Regions from separate parts of the Pseudoalteromonas sp. 4NS20-0020 genome, predicted to be linked through region 2. Evidence: riboswitches for the same ligand, from Rfam matches in the RefSeq annotation. Region 2 holds a riboswitch; the other holds the start of a gene.

Region 1 (3,419 bases), on a different contig from region 2:
TTTTTTAACCACTACGCCTTCAACAATGACACAACCTGCGCCAATAAACGCATCGTCCTCAACCACAACTGGGCTTGCCCCGATTGGCTCAAGTACACCACCAAGTTGAACGGCTGCGCTCAAATGTACGTTTTTACCTACTTGTGCACACGAGCCCACTAACGCGTGGCTATCAACCATCGTGCCTTCGTCGATGTATGCACCAATATTTACGTACGCTGGTGGCATAATAATAGTGCCTTTAGCTACGTAGGCACCACGACGAACGCTTGAACCACCTGGTACCATACGCACGCCGTCGTCAGTGCTAAACTCTTGCGGTGCGAGATTGTGCTTATCAACAAACCCGCCTGCAAACTCAGTGTTAGTGCCATTTTTAAAGGCTTCTAAAATGCCTTGTTTTACTTCTACGTTAGCTTCCCATTGGCCGCTTTCGTTTTGTGATGCTGCGCGTACTGCGCCCGATTCTAAATTATTAAGTAGTTCTAACCAGCTCATTATAAAAACCTGTATTTAATGCCAAGATAAAATGGTGTCGTTTGCAGTGGTAATGCAATCGGTTTGCGTTAACTCAAGATGCGTTAAAGGCGGACGCAACAACGGGCTACTTAAGCGGCCTTGTTGGTGCATTAGCACTTTAACGGGAATAGGATTTGCTACAGCAAATAGGCTATTAATAGCGCGAGTCCACTGAGCAAATAAATTGGGGTGTTGACCGCTTAGGCTACGTTTTACAAACTCGTGCGTTTGTTTTGGCCATGCGTTTGCCGCAACCGATACTAAGCCTTTTGCGCCAGCTTGTGCGAAGTAGGGCATAAGTGCATCGTCGCCACTGTATAGCGCTAAATTAGGCGCGGCTTGTCGGTATGCTTCAAATTGGGTGATGTTGCCACTGGCTTCTTTTAAGGCCCACAGTTTTGGGTGCGCTTTTAAGTTTTCAATGGTTTCGATAGGAATGCTTACACCGCTGCGCCCAGGTACGTTGTACAACATACACGGATGCGCGCTTTCGTTTAACAAGCTTTCGTACCAAAGAGTTTGACCTACAGCTCCTGGTTTTGCATAAAGAGGCGAGCCTAATAAGTAGCTGTGAATAGGTAATTGGTTACAGTAGCTAACCCATTCTTTTTGTTGAGCTAAATTACTACCACCAACAGCAACCATAAGCGGTACACTGGGTTTTAATTGGCACACATGCTCAACAATCGCTTGTTGCTCTTTAAGCGTAAGGGCTAAGCCTTCACCTGTACTACCGAGCAGTAAAATACCGTTGTGTGCTGCTTCTTGTTCGCTAACAAGTGTTGTGAGCGTGTCGTAATCAACATTACCTTGTTGATCAAACGGCGTAACAAGCGCTGTCCACAGTGCGTAGTCGTTTAAATTGAAATTATTGATCATCTCTTACGAACCTATAAGGTGTTCGAGATATTAAAGGGGCTGTATGATGTGAGCCGCATTAACGTCGTTCGAACAGTATTCGAAGAGCGAATGGACTTAAAATAATAGGGCGCAAGGCCTTATTATTTAAGACCAGAAGCTCTCCACCAAACTAATAAGCTGTTTTAAAACAGCTATTGGTGACAGTCGCTAGGATTCAACCTAGTCGCCCGAAGTAATTGCTTCGCAAAAGCGTTTACCTCTCGGCGGTATTCCCCTCACGTATGCTCACTGGAGTTTGCGCTCCTAACATACGCTACCTGAATAACGCACCTCTTCTAGCCCTTTGTATTTTGTTTAACCGCAAAAGGTTTAACAAAATACAATTTAAATAGGGTAATTGCGGCGATTAAAACATTTTAGCCGTCTAGGTGTCAAGTTGCAGGGTACAGATTAGTTCATCGAAAATGTGGGTGGTTACGTATTGGCTGCTTTTCTCGTAAACTAATCCTATGAGCAGCGAGGTATTTAATAAGTATGGAAAAATTTAGCGATATTTATAAGCGAGCAGTAGAGCGAAAAGGCTCTGAAAAAATGCTTAAGTTATTACTCGCAAAACCCTTATCTAAAAAAGCATTAAGCACGTTAAGTGACGACGATTGGCTTGAAGAATTTACCCGAAAAGTTTTTCAAAGTGGTTTTTACTGGTCGGTAATAAACAGCAAATGGCCGGGCTTTAGAGAGGTTTTTTGGGAATTCAGCGTTGATAAGCTATTAATGATGCCGCCCGATATGCTCGAGCAAAAAGCGAGTGATGAGCGTATTATTCGTAATTATAAAAAAGTGAAAACAATTCCTGAAAATGCCTACATGATCCACGAAATAGCACAGGAATATGGCAGTTTTAGCAAGTTTATTGCCCAGTGGCCAACAGATAATATTATTGGTTTATGGGCGCATTTAAAAAAACACGGTGCCCGATTAGGCGGTAATACAGGCCCTTATGCCTTAAGAGCACTTGGCAAAGACACTTTTTTACTTTCGCGAGATGTAGAGAGTTACCTAAGGGCACATAAAATTATTGATGGTGGGCTGCAAACTAAAAAATCACTCACTGCTGCGCAGGCATTTTTTAACGAAATGCAAAAGCAAAGTGGTTTAAGTATGCAAGAGCTAAGTTTAATTGTGGCCTATGGTGTGGGTGACAATCGCGTAGGTATACGTCAACAGTCAGGAAATTAACCATGAAACTAGTGCCGAGATACACAGACATAGCAGATAATTTCGCAATAGAAGATCAACCATCAAGCGTTGCAGCTCCGCAACTGCTTTTGTGGAACGAAGCGTTAGCAAAGCAGTTTAATATAGGTGTTGAGCCGCAGCTGCGTCCTAGTACCTTTGCAGGCAATGAATCACAGCAAATAAAGTCGGTAGCGCTTGGTTATTCTGGGCACCAGTTTGGTCACTTTTCGCCGCGTTTGGGTGATGGACGAGCGCATCTGCTTGGTGCTATAAATGACGATAAAAACCAGCTGTGGGACATTCAGTTAAAGGGCTCAGGCGCTACCCCGTATTCTAGAGGTGGCGATGGGCGATGTGCATTAGGCCCTGCTATTCGTGAATACGTAATGAGTGAAGCTATGCACGCATTAGGTATTCCCACTACTCGTTGTTTGGCTGTGGTTGGTACCGGCGAAGCGGTTTACCGTAATCCGCCTCAACCAGGGGCTGTTGTTACTCGCCTAGCGAGCAGCCATATTCGTGTTGGCTCGTTTCAATACTTAGCAACCCAAGGCGATGCTGAGGGATTAAAAAAATTAGCTGATTTAGCAATTAAACGCCATTACCCTGAAATAACGAGTGAAGGCCCTGAGCGGTATATCGCTTTTTTGACAGCAGTCATTAGTAATCAAGTGAACTTGATTATTAATTGGATGCGCGTTGGGTTTGTTCATGGCGTTATGAACACCGATAACACGCTCGTAAGTGGCGAAACTATAGATTATGGCCCGTGTGCAATGATGGATAGCTTTGACTTTGAC
Region 2 (3,419 bases):
ATTTTTACCATACAGACGAAGTTACATTAATTACGTCTCAACCCAATACGCAAAGCCAAGCCAATACCTTTTTTAGAATTTGGACATTAAAAGAGTCATTAGCTAAAGCAACTGGTCGCCCTATTGCCAAATTACTTAGCCCCAACGTATTTAACGAATTAACCTTAGTAGGCTTGGCCGCAAGCAGCCAAGTAGTAAACACACAAACAGAGACGTTTGATTTAACCTTAGTGCATAAAAAAAGCACCGACTGGCGGTGCTTTTTGTTAACCGATGTCTCGCTTATACCAATCCGCTAAATTAAGTGATCTATTTTGAGTATAGATAAACGTGTTGATAGCTAGGCAAAAAATTCGTTATTTAGTTGTTCTAAATGAGAATTTTTTAACGCAGATAGCGACACTTTTAGCCCCTAAAATGATTAAGTATTATTGCGAATTGGTATTGCTAGTTAAGCTTCTAACAAACGGCTATGAATAGCCTGAACCACATTATCAGATTCACTTTGTTCGACTAAAAAGCATAGGTTGTGCTTACTTGCTCCATGACAAATTAAGCGAATATTAAAGTCACTTAATACCTGCATTAAGTTCATTTCGTGTTGGCGAAGTTGAATCTCAGAGCCAATAAGTGCCACCAGTGTTAAGTTGTTTTCAACCGATACATGGCAAAATTCAGCAAGCTTATCTAAACACGCTTGGTCGAGCTCTGGGCGCGACGCGTTAGGTGCATTATCAAGCGTTATTGCTACACTAATTTCAGACGTAGTTACCAAATCAACCGATATATTAAACTCGCTTAAAATAGTAAATACACGAGCTAAAAAGCCGCTAGCCAATAGCATTTCAGGGCTTTTAAGGGTGAGCAAAATTTGATTTTTACGCTGGGTTACCGCGCGAATTCCTGGTTGCTGCGATTTTTCACGCTCTATCCACGTACCACCACGTTCAGGCTCGCGGCTTGAACCAACAAACACATTAATATGACTACGGCTAGCAGGTAAAATAGTAGCTGGATGCAATACCTTTGCACCAAAGGTAGCCATTTCAGCGGCTTCATCAAAGCTTAAGCGAGCAATGGGCGATGCCTTTACACATAATCGCGGATCGGTACTAAAAATACCCACAACATCAGTCCAAATATGTACACTTTTGGCGTTTATTGCCTCAGCAAGTAAAGCGGCACTGTAGTCAGACCCACCACGGCCAAGCGTTGTTGTTTGTCCAAATTCGTCACTGCCAACAAAACCTTGGGTTACAATAACTTTATCATCTAACAGTGGGATCAAATATTCTTTAGCAGCTTGTGCTGTTGCGCTTACATTTGGCGTTGCTTTTCCAAACTGACTATCTGTTTTAAGTACTTGGCGTACATCAAAGCGATCGGCATTTAAGCCTTTTAAACGCAGCACTTGCGCAAATAAGTACGACGATAAACGCTCACCAAAGCTAAGTAACTCATCGTGCTGCTGATCAGTTGTCAGTGTTTCAAGCGCTAGCGTTTGGAATGCTTTTAACGTTTCGTTAAAACCTACTGCTAAATCGGCATCAAGCGATAATTCATCTAAGATTGCCTGTTGAATGGCTAGCACGCCACCAATGTGTTCTTGGCGCTGCTCTGGGGTGATGCTTGATTTACACAGTGCAACCAAATGATTAGTTACGCCGGCACTGGCGCTTACAGCAACAATACGCACGCTTTTATCGGCAACAATAATTTCGCTACAACGACTCATCGCATCAAAGTTAGCCACACTGGTTCCGCCAAATTTGGCAACGATGTAATCTGATTTAACGTCCGATACTGTTTGCGGCACTGATTGGGTAGTCATTTAGTCTCCTTTTGCGGTATCCAAACCGCGATAAAACAAGAAGAACTTGGCAAGTGAATGCTTGAAGGTAAATCCACTGCCAGAAGCTCTCCACCTAGATTGGTGACAGTTTTGAGGATTCAGCCCCATAAACCGAAAAACAACATCGACGTAACGTTGGTTTTCTCGGCGAGTACTTCCCTCTTTAATGGTTATGGGCGTTCGTCACCTACCATTAAATACCTAAGTATCGCACCTCTTCTGAATGTTGTATTAACCAATGGCTAATAAAACAAAACCCCACTATAAAGTGGGGTTTGAAAGTTAACGTTTAGACGTCTAGCTGTCAAGCGTTTTAATGCGGTTTGTTAAGCAAAACTTAAACAAACCCGCCCATGTAATAAGCGCCCGCATAACCCACGGTATAACTTACTAACAAATAGAGCGACAAACGTAAGTAACTCATAAAAGTTAGCTCTGTTACTTTACTCATAGCAATAATACCCGCAGCCGATCCAATAATTAGCATAGATCCGCCAACACCGGTTGCATAAGTAAACGATAACCAATCTTGCTGGCTCATTACTATATTAGCTTTTAGTAAAGCAGCAGTGAGCGGAACGTTATCAACCCCAGCCGATAAAATACCCATTAAGTAGTTAGCGTACTGTGGCGCCATAACGGTGTAAAGGTCGGTAAACTTACTAAGCATTCCAATCTCTTTTAAAGCACCTACCAATAATAAAACCCCGACGAAAAACAGTAAGGTGTCGTATTCTATGTCGCGTACGTAGTCGATAATATTTTTGTTTATGTCTTTTTTGCGCATTAAAAATTGCGCCACTAAAAACATGATTGATAGGCCACATAAAAAAGTTAATAAAGGCGGTACACTGTAAATTACACTCAGCGCAAGTATGCTTATAACTGTAGATACAAAAATAACTGCAATGGTGATATCGGTTTTTTCTATGCGTTTTTTTCCAGACTTTGAAAAGGTTACATCCCCTTTCATGCCAATACTTAGCATTGCTGCTAACAGCATAACGCTAATAAATGCAGGCGCAATAAGCAGTAATAAGTTAGCAATGGTTACCTTGCCATCTAAAAATATCATTAAGGTTGTTACGTCACCGGTAATTAACGACACACCCCCGGAGTTAACACCAAACACAATAAGTGTGGCATATTTTATAAGTTTTTTAGGCGGTAGCTTTAACGACATAACTACAGCAAGCGATATTAACGTAGCCGTTACGTTGTCTGAAACCGACGAAAACAAAAAGGCAAATACCCCAACCAAAAACATCAGCTTGCGTTCGCTAATACTTCTTGGCATTACTCTGTGCACAATATTTTCGATAAACCCTTTTGAGTTTAAATAAGCAACAAAGGTCATGGCGGCCATTAAAAACAACCACAGCGATGCTATCTCTAAAATATTTTCGTTAAGGAGTTCTTGTACTTGCTCTGGGCTTTGCCCATGCAAAGGGAAAATAAACAGGAGGATCCAGCAAAGCGTGCCAAAAAAAAGCGTGGTTTTAGCTTTATTTACATGGATGATATCTTCTATAACAATCAATAAAAATCCGATCGCTATCAGGGTTAG

What was found. A riboswitch is a leader RNA that binds a small molecule or an ion and turns the genes downstream of it on or off. The one in region 2 is predicted to bind lysine.
Region 1: another riboswitch for lysine. It lies ahead of dapA (4-hydroxy-tetrahydrodipicolinate synthase); the one in region 2 lies ahead of lysC (lysine-sensitive aspartokinase 3).

What each region holds. Positions count from the first base shown of each region.
Region 1 covers NZ_BAAJMI010000004.1:499,771-503,189, reverse strand. The annotation lists gene AC27JL_RS12860 (2,3,4,5-tetrahydropyridine-2,6-dicarboxylate N-succinyltransferase) at 1-498, opposite strand, end outside; gene dapA (4-hydroxy-tetrahydrodipicolinate synthase) at 514-1,398, opposite strand; lysine riboswitch at 1,527-1,723, opposite strand; gene AC27JL_RS12850 (DNA-3-methyladenine glycosylase I) at 1,915-2,619, shown strand; gene AC27JL_RS12845 (protein adenylyltransferase SelO) at 2,622-3,419, shown strand, end outside.
Region 2 covers NZ_BAAJMI010000003.1:195,910-199,328, reverse strand. The annotation lists gene AC27JL_RS08160 (4'-phosphopantetheinyl transferase family protein) at 1-299, shown strand, start outside; gene lysC (lysine-sensitive aspartokinase 3) at 452-1,831, opposite strand; lysine riboswitch at 1,907-2,079, opposite strand; gene nhaD (sodium:proton antiporter NhaD) at 2,190-3,419, opposite strand, start outside.